Regions from separate parts of the Candidatus Pelagibacter sp. PS_11 genome, predicted to be linked through region 2. Evidence: riboswitches for the same ligand, from Rfam matches in the RefSeq annotation. Region 2 holds a riboswitch; the other holds the start of a gene.
The links. Region 2 has a riboswitch for glycine ahead of gcvT (glycine cleavage system aminomethyltransferase GcvT). Riboswitches for the same ligand answer to the same signal wherever they lie in the genome.
Positions count from the first base shown of each region.

Region 1: linked by a shared signal. The riboswitch ahead of AC5SLT_RS00565 (malate synthase G) and the one ahead of gcvT (glycine cleavage system aminomethyltransferase GcvT) in region 2 are both predicted to bind glycine.

Region 1 is NZ_CM182075.1:102,970-110,739, forward strand. Features, by position in the region: gene AC5SLT_RS00545 (prephenate dehydratase) at 1-804, shown strand, start outside; gene dnaX (DNA polymerase III subunit gamma/tau) at 949-2,622, shown strand; gene AC5SLT_RS00555 (YbaB/EbfC family nucleoid-associated protein) at 2,626-2,943, shown strand; gene recR (recombination mediator RecR) at 2,948-3,559, shown strand; gene AC5SLT_RS00565 (malate synthase G) at 3,546-5,741, opposite strand; glycine riboswitch at 5,812-5,898, opposite strand; gene AC5SLT_RS00570 (acetyl-CoA carboxylase carboxyltransferase subunit alpha) at 5,990-7,096, shown strand; gene secA (preprotein translocase subunit SecA) at 7,091-7,770, opposite strand, start outside.
Region 2 is NZ_CM182075.1:884,341-892,110, forward strand. Features, by position in the region: gene AC5SLT_RS04695 (NAD(P)/FAD-dependent oxidoreductase) at 1-510, opposite strand, end outside; gene gcvP (aminomethyl-transferring glycine dehydrogenase) at 523-3,381, opposite strand; gene gcvH (glycine cleavage system protein GcvH) at 3,382-3,762, opposite strand; gene gcvT (glycine cleavage system aminomethyltransferase GcvT) at 3,759-4,865, opposite strand; glycine riboswitch at 4,943-5,032, opposite strand; gene AC5SLT_RS04715 (DMT family transporter) at 5,057-5,938, opposite strand; gene AC5SLT_RS04720 (5-oxoprolinase subunit C family protein) at 5,925-6,878, opposite strand; gene AC5SLT_RS04725 (5-oxoprolinase subunit B family protein) at 6,871-7,557, opposite strand; gene AC5SLT_RS04730 (5-oxoprolinase subunit PxpA) at 7,585-7,770, shown strand, end outside.

The sequences.
Region 1 (7,770 bases), 550 kb from region 2:
TTCGGTGCTTATTCACATTTAGCAGCGCTAGAAATAAATCCTAAAGCAGAAATAATTCCATGTAAGACATTTGATGAATGTTTTTTAAAAACATCTCAAGATAAAAATTCGAGAATGGTAATTCCAGAATCAAATCGAATTACAGGAAATATTGGAATCGAATATCTTATTTTTAAGTATAGACTTAATATTTATGCAGAACATTTTCAAAAAATTGAACATAATTTATTAGGACAGCCAGATAGCAATTTAAGTGATATCAAAGATGTTTATTCTCATGCTCAAGCTTTATCACAATGCTCTAAATTTATTAAAAAAAATAATTTAGTTGAACATATTCGTGCAGATACTGCTGGTTCAGCTGAGACAATTTCAAAGTCTAAAATTAAAACAGAAGCTGCAATTGCCTCTACTTTAAGTGCTGAAATTTATGATCTAAAAATACTTTCAAAAAATATTGAAAATGAAAAAGGAAATGCTACGAGGTTTTTGGTAATGGGTAATGAAGTTTTACAGCCTGATTTTGGTGATAAAAAATACATAACTTCTTTTCTATTTAAGTTAAAAAGTAAGCCTGCAGCTCTCTATCAATCATTAGGTGGCTTTGCGATCAATGGAGTTAACCTTACAAAACTTCAAAGCTATCCAGAGCAAAATTCTTTTGAGTCATATTTTTTCTTATGTGATTTAGAGGGACACATAGACAATCCAAAAGTACAAAAGTCTTTAGAAGAATTAGGACTTCATTGCCAAGATTTTCACGTACTAGGTGTTTTTGAGGCTGATAAGTTTAGAGAAAAATAACTTAGAAAGTTTTCTTGTAGAATTGAAAACATTACTGTTATAATAGTTTTGGAGGCTAGAGGTGGATACTGCTTGAACCCGACCAGATCTTAACGGAAGCAGTCGTAGAGACAGTTATTCAGGTTCTAGTCTCCTTTATATAAAATGAATAAAAATACAAAAGTTTTAGCTTTAAAGTACAGACCTCAGACATTTAATGATCTTATAGGGCAAGATGTTGTTGCGGAAACAATTTCTAACTCTATTAAGGCTAATAAAGTGCCTAATGCCTATCTTTTTACTGGAATTAGAGGAATAGGAAAAACGACAACAGCAAGGATTGTTGCAAAATCTCTAAATTGTTCAAATGGAATAGATAATTTGTGTAAAGAGGAACTTTGTGAAAATTGTAATGCCATTTCTAACTCAAATCATATTGATGTATTGGAAATGGATGCAGCAAGTAAAACAGGGGTGGACGATGTAAGAGACCTTATTGAATTTTCTAGATATGGCCCAACTACTGCTAAATATAAAATATTTATAATTGATGAAGTTCACATGCTTAGCAAACAAGCATTCAATGCATTATTAAAAACCTTAGAGGAGCCGCCAGAATATTTAAAATTTATCTTTGCAACAACAGAAATAAAAAAAATTCCAATTACAGTAGTCTCACGTTGTCAAAGATTTGATTTATCTAGAATTAAATCTTTAGAGTTGTTTGATTTTATTAAGAAAATTAAAGAAAAAGAAAATGGTAACGCATCAGATGATGCTCTTAAATTAATTGTTAAAATTTCTGAGGGTTCAGTTAGGGATGCGCTATCGTTACTTGATAGAGCTCTACTTACTTTGGATAAAGACAAAGAATTAGATCTTGCAGCAGCACAAAAAATATTTGGTTATTTTGATAAGTCTCAATTAATTGATTTATTTGAATTAATATTTGAAGGTAAAGAAACTGAAGTTCTCAACACTTACAGAGAAATATATAACCAAGGTGTTGAACCAAAAATTTTTATTAATGATTTCTTAGAGCTCTTATATTATTTTAAAAATATTGATTCACTAAATTTGGATGGTAATAATTTTTTATTGAATGATGAAGAGTTTAATAAAATTAAAGATCTTTCAGAAAAAGTTAACAATGAAACCCTAATATTATTTTGGCAATTTACTATTAAAACACTTGAGGAGCTTGATATTGTTTCTAATCAACATTTATCAATGGAAATGTTCTTAATTAGATTAATTCATTTAAAAAGTATTAAACAGGAAAGTGAAAAATATAAAGAAGATAGCAAACTATTAGTTGAAAGTGAAAACCAAACATCTTTTTCCCCAAAAAAAACAAACGAAGATATCTTTGGAATAAAAGATAAATCTGAAACAATAGGGCAAATGAAAAATATTGTTCAGGAAAAAGATATCAAAGAAAAAGAAAATAATAACATTGAAATAAATACCAGTCTTATAAATTCATTTGATGATCTATTAAAAGCATGCTCTTCTAAAAAAGAGATTAAATTAAAATATGAATTAGAAAAAAATGTTAACCTTGTAAGTTTTGAGAACAAAAGAATTGAAATTTCATTTAATGAAGATTTAGATAAAGATTTTATTAAAGATCTTTCAACAAAACTTTTTGAATGGACCAATGAAAGATGGATTATAAGTCTAAGCAAAACTAAAGGACAGCCATCTAAAAAAGAAGAAGAAATCAATCAAAAAAAAGAACTGATAGAAAGTGTAAAGAACTCCTCAATTTATAAAGATATTTTAAAAAGTTTCCCTGACGCAGAACTTATTGATGTTAAACCTAGAAAAGAAGATTAAAGAATGACTGATTTTACAAAAATTTTAGATAAAGCAAAAGAATTAGAGGCTAAAATGAAAGAGAGCCAAGAAAAAATAAAGAACATTCAGGTAGAAGGAACGTCTGGTTCAAATTCTGTAAAGGTTACTTTAAATGGTGAAAATGAAATGATCAAAATTGATCTTTCAGACGAAATATTAAAGGAAAATAAAATTATAATCGAAGATTTGATAGTGGCTGCCCATAATAATGCAAAATCAGAATTAAAATCTAAGACATCTGAAGAAATTTCTAAGTCTACAAGTGGATTAGGTATTCCTGGTTTTAAATGGCCACTTTAAGAATATGCAAAATATTAATGAGATAGAAGAGTTAATTAAATTAATTTCTAAACTTCCTGGCTTAGGTCCTAAATCTGCAAAAAGAATTGTATTAAAACTTATTAATAATAGGGATGAACTTGTAAAGCCAATGGCAAACACGTTGGCACAAGTTTATAAAAATGTTATTAGGTGTCAATCTTGTGGTACTTTAAAATCTAATTCATTAGGCTGTAACAATTGTGAAAATTCAAAAGAAAAATATAATAAAATATGTGTAGTTGAAGACATTGCAGATCAATGGTCAATTGAAAATTCAAATATCTATAAAGGCTACTTTCATATTCTTGGTGGCACTATTTCTTCTGCCGGCCAGAGAAAAGAGGATCTTTTGATTAATTCATTAGCAGAAAGAGTTTCAAGAGAAAATATTGAAGAAGTTATACTAGCAACAAGTGCAACAGTAGAAGGTCAAACTACTGCTTATTACATAGAGGATAGTTTAAAAAAAACTTCTACTAAGGTTACAAAACTTGCTCAAGGACTTCCTGTTGGTGGTGAAATAGAAAGTCTCGATGATGGAACTTTATATTCAGCTTTTAAAAACAGAACTGGAATTAAAACTAATTCTGACTAGATTTCTTTATTAATCGATTTAGATGTAATAACGGTTCTGTGTAACCCGAAGGTTGCTCTTTACCTTTAAAGATTAAATCACAAGCTGTCTTAAAAGCAATTGATTGCTCAAAATTTTCAGACATCATTTCGTAGCTTCCTCTTCCGGAGCGAGTATAGGCACCATCATTTTTATTTTGATCATCAACAATTTTTGCCATTTTTTTCATTACTTCCATAACTTGTGATTTTGTACAAATATCGTGATGTATCCAATTAGCTATATGTTGAGAAGAAATTCTTAAAGTGGCTCTATCCTCCATCAAACCAACATTATTAATATCGGGTACCTTTGAGCAGCCAACCCCATGATCTATCCATCTGACGACATACCCTAAAAGAGTTTGTGCAGAATTGGAAATTTCGGAGTTAATTTCTTCCATTGACCAGTTTGGTCTATCTGCCACAGGAATTGTTAACAAATCATCCAGTTTTGCAGATTCTCTTTTTTGAATTTCTTTTTGTTTCTCAAAAATATTTATCTCATGATAATGAAGAGCATGAAGAGCTGCCGCTGTAGGTGAGGGAACCCAAGCACAATTTGCACCAGCATTTAGATGCCCAGTTTTTTGTTCCATCATCTCTTTCATTTTGTCCGGCATAGCCCACATTCCTTTGCCAATTTGAGCCTTACCAGAAAGACCACATTGAAGACCTATGTCTACATTGTTATTTTCATATGCCCCAATCCATTTAGAAGATTTCATGTCTCCTTTTTTAATCATAGGACCAGCTTCCATTGAAGTATGCATTTCATCACCAGTACGATCTAAAAAACCAGTATTAATAAAAAATACTCTATTTTGCAGTGTTCTAATACACTCTTTTAAATTTGATGAGGTTCTTCTCTCTTCATCCATAATTCCAATTTTACAAGTGTATTTTTCCAATCCTAAAACTTCTTCAACTTTAGTAAAAATTAAATCAGTAAATGAGGTTTCATCAGGGCCATGCATTTTTGGTTTAACAATATAAATGGAACCAGTTCTAGAATTACCTTTTTTTTTAATATCATGAAGGCAAGCTGCTGAAGTTATAAAGGCATCCATAATACCTTCTGGTATTTCAGAACCATCTTTTAAAGTGATTGCTGAGTTAGTCATAAGGTGTCCAACATTCCTTACCAATAATAAACTTCTTCCATGTAGCTTTAATCCTTTTCCATCTTTAGAAACATAACTTCTGTCGGGATTTAATTTACGCTCATAAGTCTTTCCATTTTTTTCAAAAGTTGATTTCAAATCACCTTTCATAAGTCCAAGCCAATTACGATAACAAATAACTTTGTCATCAGCATCTACTGCAGCAACACTATCTTCATTATCACAAATAGTTGAAACTGCAGCTTCAACAATAATATCACTAATTTTAGCAGGATCTTGTTGAGCGCTAAAAGCATTTGGGTCTATAATTATTTCTATATGAAGATTATTATTTTTTAAAATTATTGCTGATGGATCATTGGCCTCTCCTCTATGACCAATATATTTATCTTTATTTTTTAAAGATGATTTATTACTATCTTTTAATACTGTTAAAGAGCCATTATCAATTTTAAAGCCTGTAATATTATGCCATTCAAAATTTTCTAGAGGAAAATATTTTTCTAAAAAGTCTCTTCCATATTTTATAACCATTTCTCCTCTTAAAGGATCGTATCTTTGAGTGGCACTATCCTCAGATTGATCGATTACATCTGTACCATATAAACTGTCATATAAACTCATCCATCTAGCATTAGCTGCATTCAGTGCATACCTTTCATTCATGATTGGAACTACTAATTGAGGTCCAGCAATACTAGTTATTTCTTCATCAACATTATTTGTTTTGATCTTAAAATCAGGGCCTACTTCTTTTAAATAATCAATTTCTTTTAAAAATTTTTTATACTCCTCTAGATTGATTTCATTTCCTTTATTTGCAATATGCCAATCGTCTATTTTTTTTTGTAAATCTTCTCTTATTTTTAATAGCTCTTTATTTTTTGGGGCTAGCTCATGAACTACTTGGTCGAAGCCTTCCCAGAATTTTTCAGAAGAAATATTTGTATCTTTAAGCAGCTCTTCATTAACGAAGTTAAGCAATTTATTAGAAACTGATAGATTGTGTATTTTTGTATATTGTTCTTTCATAGCACCCATTTTACCCCATCTGTATTTTTGCCTGAGAGTTTTGCTCCATCGGCGAGATAAATCTCTTTCCAGAGTGTTATGTTTGTTATCGGTCCATTTGCCTGAGAGTTTCCGGGGTGGTTGCTCCTTCGGCGCTATTTAAAATAGTCTCTCCCGATATTGATTAAGACTATCTCTTAATAGAATTATGTCAAATATAAATTATTTGAAACATTTTATTGCCTTTTTTCTTAATTAATTAATAATTAAACAATCATATGAAAAATTATTTAAATTTTGAGACAGATATTAAAAACTTAGAGATAGAAATAGACAAACTTAAAGATCCTTATAATCAAGATGGTCTTTCAGAAGTAGATACCAAAAAAATATCTGAGTCTCAAAAAGAGATAGATAATAAGCTACAAGAAATTTACTCTAACTTAGACCCCTGGCAAACCACTCTAGTTGCAAGACATGAAGATAGACCTAAAGCAAAATTTTTTATTGATAATTTATTTGAAGATTTTATCCCATTGTCAGGTGATAGATATTATGGAGAAGACAAATCTGTATTAGCAGGATTTGCAAAATTTGATGAAAAATCTGTCTTAGTTATTGGCCAAGAAAAAGGGGACAGCCTTGAAAGTAGAATTGAAAGAAATTTTGGAATGATGAGACCTGAAGGTTACAGAAAAACAATTAGATTAATGAAATTAGCAAATAAATTTAACATTCCGATAATTTCTTTTATAGACACACCCGGAGCCTACCCTGGTGTAGGAGCAGAAGAAAGAGGTCAAGCAGAGGCAATTGCAAAATCAATTGAGTGCTGCATGTCTTTAAACGTCCCAACTCTTGCAATTGTTATTGGAGAAGGTGGATCAGGAGGGGCAATAGCACTTGCTTCATCTAACAAGGTAATCATGTTAGAAAATGCAATTTACTCAGTAATATCTCCAGAGGGCTGTGCCACCATTTTATGGAGAGACCCTAAAAGAACTTTAGAAGCAGCAAAAGCTATGAAATTGTCTTCAAAAGACCTTTTAGAACTAAAAGTAATTGATGAAATTATTCCAGAGCCAATTGGTGGTGCCCACAGAGATAGAGACCTAATATTAGATAACGTAAGAAAATCGATTGAAAAAAATTTGAATGAATTTTTTAACATGAGTGGAGAAGAAATTTTTAATCATAGAAAAAATAAATTTTTAACTATTGGAAGATCTAAAGGTTTCGTAAATCAACTAGACGATCTAAGTACACTCAGCATGAAAGAGAGTAAGGTTAATTTATTTATTAAAAACTTCTTTAAATCAAAGTTAAATTTAGCAGTTTTATTTGGAGTAATAGTTTTATTGGGCTATTTTATATTTTCTTTATAAGGCCCCACAACAGTTTTTAAACTTTTTACCTGTAGCTTCACATTTCTCATTTCTTGAAATTTTTTCATTTTTTCTTTTTATTAGTAAACATTTTGGATCGTTAGATGTTTCTTTTTTTAATGGTCTTGAAATACTTTCACTAGGTTCTTGAACTATTTTTAAATTTATTAAAATTGTAACAAAATCCATTTTCAATTTATTCAATAAGTTTTCGAAAAGAAAAAAGGCTTCTTTTTTATACTCAACTAATGGATCTCTTTGACCATAAGATCTTAGGCCAATAACTTGTCTTAGTTGTTCAAGATATTGAATATGTGACTTCCAGTTTAAATCTATACACTGAAGAAAAATTCTTTTTTCAACTTCTTTTGCTTTTTCTTCATCCAACATTTTAATTCTTTCATTTCTTGCTTCTAAAAATTTAGAATTAATTTTATTTTTGAACTCTTCATCTTTTAATTCAGTAACATTTTTAAATTCATTATCATCAACACTTTTTCCTAGTAAAGTTTTTAACTGATTGTTAAATTCATTATTTTTAGTTGTTGATAGTTTCTGTGTTTTTAAGGTGATTAGATGACTAATAATTTCAGATAAGAATTCATCTGAATAATCAAAAACTTTTTCACTGTTCATCACACCATTTCTTTGAGAGAATATTACATGTCTTTGAT
Region 2 (7,770 bases):
CCATATAGCAGATACCATTGGTATAATATGATAATTAATAAAATATTCTGAAATTTTTATTTCTGTTAAATACTCCCCTAATGTTATTGAACTAATTTTTTTAATTTCTATTTTTTCACAGTTTTTATAAAAGCTTAAAATTTCAAAAAACATTTTTAAAAATTTTGGATTAAATAAATTTTTTTTATTAGAAAAAATTCCACCTAATCCTTTTCCACAATATTCTAATCCACTATTTTCTACAGTAACAGAAAATGACATATCACTTTTTTCAATCTCTATTTTATTTTCTAAAAAAAAATTAATTAAATTTGGATATGTTTGCTTATTAAAAACCATAAATCCAATATCTATTGGAATTTCTTTGTTAGGGTTGTAAGCAACCTTTATTGTGTTTGCGTGACCCCCAAATTGATTTTCTTTTTCAAATAAATCAACTTTATGTTTTTTAGATAGGTAATAAGCAGCACTTAATCCTGATATACCAGCACCTACTACAGCAATTTTCATCTTAGTAAATATCTAAGCAGCTGTGTCTTCGTACTCTTCCATAGATGGACATGTGCAAAACAAGTTTTTATCTCCATAAACATTATCTACTCTACCAACTGGAGGCCAATATTTATTTGTTCTTAAAAATTCTGAAGGATAAGCGGCCTCTTCTCTTTCATACTTATGATCCCACTTATTGGATGTTAATTCAACGTGAGTATGTGGCGCATTCTTCAATGGGTTGTCAGTCTTGTCATATTCACCAGACTGAATTTTATCTATTTCTTGTTTTATTTTTATAAGAGTAGAACAAAATTTATCAATTTCACTCAAACTTTCACTTTCTGTAGGTTCAATCATCATTGTACCAGCAACAGGCCAAGACATTGTTGGAGCATGATAGCCAAAATCAATCAATCGCTTTGCAATATCTTCTTCAGTGATTCCTGTTTCACTTTTTATCGTTCTAATATCAATGATACATTCATGAGCTACATTGCCACTTTTACCCTTATATAAAATTGGAAAAGAGTCTTTTAATTTATGGGCAATATAATTTGCATTTAGTATTGCAACTTGTGATGCTTTTCTTAGGCCTTCAGAACCCATCATCTTTATATACATCCATGAAATTGATAAGATACTTGAGCTACCCCAAGGAGCTGCAGATACCGCTCCCATTCCAGTCACTGGACCACAATCTTTTATCACAGAATGTTTTGGCAAAAATATTTCTAAATGTTTTTTACACGCTATTGGTCCCATACCAGGTCCACCACCACCATGAGGTATACAAAATGTTTTATGCAAATTTATATGACAAACATCTGGTCCAAAATTTCCTGGTTTAGCAATACCTACTAATGCATTTAAGTTAGCTCCATCCATGTAAACTTGCCCACCATGATTATGAATTAACTCACATATGTCAGTTATTTTCTCTTCAAATACACCATGTGTTGATGGATAAGTGACCATAAGGGCAGCTAAATTTTCTGAATGTTCTTCAGCTTTATTTTTTAAATCTTCATAGTCTACGTTTCCATATTGATCACATTTAACAACAACTACTTTCATACCAACCATTTGAGCACTAGCTGGGTTTGTGCCATGCGCTGAACTTGGAATTAAACAAACATTACGATTTGTTTCACCATTTTTTTCATGAAATTTACGTATTACCATTAGACCAGCAAACTCTCCTTGAGCACCAGCATTTGGTTGCAATGAAACTCCAGAAAATCCAGTAATTGATCTCAACCAGTTTTTTAAATCTGTAAATAATTCTCTATAACCATCCATTTGCTCTACAGGAGAAAAAGGATGTGGCTGTGAAAATTCTTTCCAGGTAACTGGTATCATTTCTGCAACTGCATTAAGTTTCATAGTGCACGAGCCTAAGGCAATCATAGATTTATTTAAAGCAATGTCAGAATCTTCTAATTTTTTTAAATATCTAAGCATTTCTGTTTCCGAATGATAACTATTAAAAACTGGATGATCTAAATAAGTTGAAGTTCTTAATAGGTTTTTTGGAATATTAGATAAACTTTCATTCATAGACTCTTTAATTGTTTCTGAACAATTAAAGATTTTTAGTAACTGATTTGCTCTATAAAGATTTTTTCTCTCATCAAAAGATACTGCTAACATTTCAGAATTCACTTTTCTGATGTTTACTCCTTGATCTAAAGCATTTTTGTATATCTTCTCTGTTTTATCTAGAGTTTTTATTGTAACCGTATCAAAAAATTCATTTGAATAAAGTTCATAACCAGATTGCTTTAATTTATCTGCAAAATTTTTAGTTAACTGAGAGACACTTTCTGCAATTTTTTTAATTCCTTGTGGACCATGATAGACGGCATAAGCTGCAGAAACTATTGCCAATAATGCTTGTGCAGTACAAATATTACTTGTGGCTTTGTCTCTTCTTATATGTTGCTCTCTTGTTTGAAGGGCAAGTCTATATGCTTTTTTCCCATGTCTATCTACTGACACACCTACTATTCTGCCTGGCATTGATCTTTTATATTCATCTTTTGTTGCAAAAAATGCTGCATGGGGACCACCATAACCCATTGGAATTCCGAAACGTTGTGAGCTACCGACGGCAATATCGGCACCTAACTCAGCAGGTGTTTTTAGTTTAGCGAGTGCTAACAAATCACATGCTAAAACTGCTTTTCCATTAAATTTATGTATTTTACTAATAGCCTCACTTGGGTCTTTAATATCTCCAAGAGTTCCTGGATATTGAATGATACCACATATAATATCTTCTTTAATATCTTTATCTTCGTCACCAACTATTATTTCTAGGCCTAAAGGTTCAGCTCTTGTTTTAATAACATCAATTGTTTGAGGATGACAATTTTTTGAAACAAAAACTTTTTTAGATTCAGACTTGGATATTCTATAACTCAATCCCATAGCTTCCGCTGCAGCTGTTCCTTCATCTAAAAGAGAGGCATTAGCGATATCCATTCCAGTAAAGTCAATTATCATTTGTTGAAAATTTAATAACATTTCTAATCTTCCTTGTGCTACTTCTGGCTGATAAGGAGTATAAGAAGTATACCATCCTGGATTTTCTAAAATATTTCTAAGTATTACATAGGGAGTATAAGTTCCATAATAACCCATTCCTATAAAGCTAGAATAAATCTTATTTTTTTTAGAAATATCTTTTAATTTTCTAAGTGCTTTATATTCAGAATTTGGATCACCAATATCTAAATCATCTTTAAGAAGAATTTTTTCTGGTACAGTATCTTTTATTAAATCATCAAGATTTTGGTATCCCAACTCTTTAAGCATAACATTTTGTTCATCAATAGATGGACCTATATGTCTTTGTATAAAATCTTTTTGAGCATTCTTTAACATTTAACTACCACTTTCTTTTGAAAATTTTTCGTATTCTTCTTTATTCATTAATGAATCCATTTCAGACTTATCAGTAATTTTTAATTTAAAAAACCATGCTTCATTTTCTGGATCAGAATTAACTTTTGCAGGATCGTCAACAATGGCTTGGTTATTTTCGATAATTTCTCCAGATACAGGAGTATAAATATCACTTGCAGCCTTTGTAGATTCTACAACTCCAGCATTGCCATCTTTAACTACAGAAGATCCTATTTCTGGTAACTCTACGAAAACAATATCTCCTAGCATTTCGGTTGCATGTTGTGTAATTCCTACAACAGCAGTGTCTCCATCTAGCTTTATCCACTCGTGTTCTTTAGAATATTTTACTTCACTCATTTACTAGCTCCTTTCACATAACTTTTTTTATAAAATGGCAAATTACTTATTATTGCCGGATATTTTTTTCCTCTCACTTCTAAAAAAACCTTAGTATCAATTTTAGAAAATGAATTTTCTACATAACCCATTGCAACTGGGGCCTGAACGCTTGGACCAAAAGTTCCACTTGTAATTTCCCCAATATTTTTATCATCCTCACTAAATATTGAAGTTTTTTCACGGGCTATAATTCTTCCTTCTGGCTTAATACCTACGCGGATTTTGCTTACTCCTTTCTCGATTTGAGATTTAATTTTTTCACATCCAATAAACCCACCCTCAAAAATTCTATTTTTTGATATCGCCCATTTTAAATTTGCTTCTACTGGGCTTTTATTAATATCCATGTCATGACCATACAAACAAAGTCCCGCCTCCAGTCTCAAGGTATCTCTGGCACCTAATCCAATTAAATTAGCCCCTTCATCTATGAGTTTTTGCACAAACACTTCTGCGTTCTCATTTTTGATCGATATCTCAAATCCATCTTCACCGGTATACCCTGATCTTGTGATATAAACATCTTCTTTAAGATAATTAAACGTATCACCATTCATAAATTTTAGATCTGATACTCCATTGATTATCTTTTCTAGTATTTGGACTGCTTTAGGACCTTGAATTGCTATAAGCGATAGCTCTTCACTTAAAATCATTTCATACTTATCTTCTAACAATTTAGTTAAAAGTTTAAAATCTGTATTCTTACAAGCAGCATTTAATACAATGTTAAAACCACCTTCAACTTTTGTGATAATTAAATCATCATAAATTCCTGCTTCATCATTCATTAAAAAACTATATTTGGATTGATTTAATTTAGCCTTACTCAATTCAGCTGGAAAAATTTTTTCAAGATCTTTTGCCAACTTATCATCTCCTTTAATGAATAACTGGCCCATATGGGACACATCAAAAATACCTGCATTTTCTCTTGTACTTTTGTGTTCCTCAATAATTCCTTTAGAATATTGAATTGGCATTTGATATCCAGCAAATGGAACAAACTTAGCTCCATGCTTTTGATGTAAACTGTAAAGTGCGGTTTTTAAAATATCCATATTAACTTACTATACCCATCTGTATGTTTGCCTGAGAGTTTTATTCCGTCGGCGAGAACTTAATCTCTTTCCAGAGTTAATATGTTACGGTCCTTTTGCCTGAGAGATTCCTGGGTGGTTGCTCCTTCGGCGCTACGATTGTTTGTAATCTCTCCCGTATATAAGAATAATCTACCAGATATGTAACAGAGTCAATTAATAATTTTTTCTTTTTTATTTGAAAAAAGTAGTGAGTAAAATTGCAATAATACAGCAAAAAGAATTACTCCTCCTCCAATTAAAGTAAATAAAGAAGGTCGTTCAGCTGCAAATAAAAAGGCCCACATTGGCCCCAACACAGATTCGGATAGCATGATTATACCAACCATTGCAGATGGTGTACTACGTGCACCCATAGTTATAAATATAAAACCAAATCCTACTTGGAAAAAACCTGCTGTAAAACCTAAAAATATATCATGTGAAGAAATCATAAGCTTCTCAGATAATAAAAATCCAATTAAGCATGAACTCACACCAGCTATAAATTGAGCTGGCACCATGTCAACTGTAGGAAATTTTCTAACAATTATAATTAAGACTGCAAATGTAATTGGCATGCTAAAAGCCGCTAAGTTTCCAGACATCTCTCCCGGTGATAAAGAATTACCTACCATTAATAGGACACCCGTAATTGCTAAAATAATTGAAGCTAAGGTAATAGATGAAATTGTTTCTTTTAAAAATAAATAACCAAATATTGCTAAAAAGAGTATTTGTGTCGAAATAATAAAATTAGTATTGGCAACAGTTGTATTATACATCGCAAAGACGTACCCACAAAAACCAAATGATAAAATAACTCCACCAATAAGTCCTGGTAAACCCGAATCGTAAAACGCTTTAAATAATTTTTTTTTATAAGTAATTATTAAAAAAAGTAAGACTGTAAGCGAAAAAAATAAAGATCTCCAAAATAATATTTGCCATAAGGTTGATCCTTCAAATGATTTAACAATCAAGCCTCCAAAACTTAAGCAGCAAGCTCCCATAAAAACTAATATAGGACCTGGAATTTTATTAATTACATTCATTTAAATATTTATTTGTATCTTCTGTGTATGCTTTAAATATATTCTGAGCTTCTTCAAGACTTACTTCCTTAAAATTTATAATAGTGCCTGGTGTTAATTGACCTACTCGATCTAAGTCTGCTGAAATAATAACACCTATTTTGGGATATCCACCTATAGTTCCGTGATCAGACAACATAACAATAGGGTTTCCATCAGCAGGTACTTGTATTACTCCTTTTACAAGACCTTCAGATTTTATATTAGAGCTAACAATGTTTTCTAACTTAGGACCACTTAGTCTAATACCCATTCTATCTGCTAATTTTGTAACTGAAAATTCTTTGTTAAAAAAATTATTTTGAGCCTCTGTTGAAAAATAATCAAAATTAGTACCCTTAATAACTCTAATTATATTATCTGGAACTTCTTTATAATTAATTTCTGTTTCTTCAATTTTTTTAAAATCAGAATTTTTTATAAAAATTTTATCTTTTATAGAATATTTTTTTCCATTATTTGGACCAACATTCGCCTTGGTATTTATAGAATAACTATTCCAAGTTTTGTTCAATTCTAAACCCCCACTAATTGATAAATATCCATAAGCAGTATTTTTTGTTGATATTAAATCAATTTGATCTTCGTCTTCTAAAATATAGTTTTTATAACAAACACCATTTTCAATGTTTGAATTTTTTCTAATTATCTTGAAAAGCACATCCCCAGTAACACTAAGATTAATTTTACCATTTTTTAATTTTAGAAGTGGACCCTGATAAGCAAATTCAATAACAGCTTCATCTAAATTATTACCAACTAACTTATTGCTTAGTTTATAATTTCTTTGATCAATTGCCCCACTTACAGTAATACCCACATAATACATGTGATTTCTTCCTCTATCCTGAATCGTTGTGTTAACTCCTGATCTTATAATTTCAAAATATGAACTACTCATTCCAGTCTAGATACTCCTCCTTAGAAATTTGATAAAAGATCACTTTATTGCCTGGTTTAATTAAGGTTGGATCTAATAAATTTGATTTATCAAAAACCTTTTTTGGTGTGTTGCCGATAATATTCCAGCCACCAGGGCTTTCAAAAGTGTAAATATTTGTAAATTGTTCGGTTATGGCAACAGAGCCTTTTGGAACTTTTACTCTTGGCGTTTCCAATCTATCGCATCTGATACCTTTATTAATATCTCCTAGAAAAGGCATACCAGCAATAAATCCTGTCATGTAGCAAAAATATTCTTTACCAAAATATAGTTCTAATATTTTATCTTTATCTATATTTAATTTTTTAGTTAGCCTCAAAAAATCTAGTCCATACTCATCATCACAACAAACTGGTATTCTAATTTTTTGATTATTATCTTTAATATCTCTACTAATAGTTAAACCTTCTATAAAATTTTTGATTTTTTTATAGTTGGTTATAGATAAATCAAAATTAATGATTAATTTATTATAAGAGGGTGTTAAATTAATTATTCCTTCAATTTTTTTATCTTTTATTAATTTTGATATATGGTGAAAATAATCTATGACATTTGCATTTATTTTTTCATTAACCTCTGATCCAAAATCACAATATACTGCCGCATCACCAAGATTTGATATATTTTTAACCATGCCATGTTATACTAGAGAGTAAAGAGTATGGAAATTAATATCAATTGTGATTTAGGAGAAAAATCTAAGTTTCATTCTATCGAGAATGATCCAGAATTACTCAATATTGTAAATTCTGCCAACATTGCATGTGGTTACCATGCAGGTGATGAACAAACAATGGAGATGGTTATTCAAATTTCAAAAAAAAATGGTGTTAGTTTGGGTGCCCAT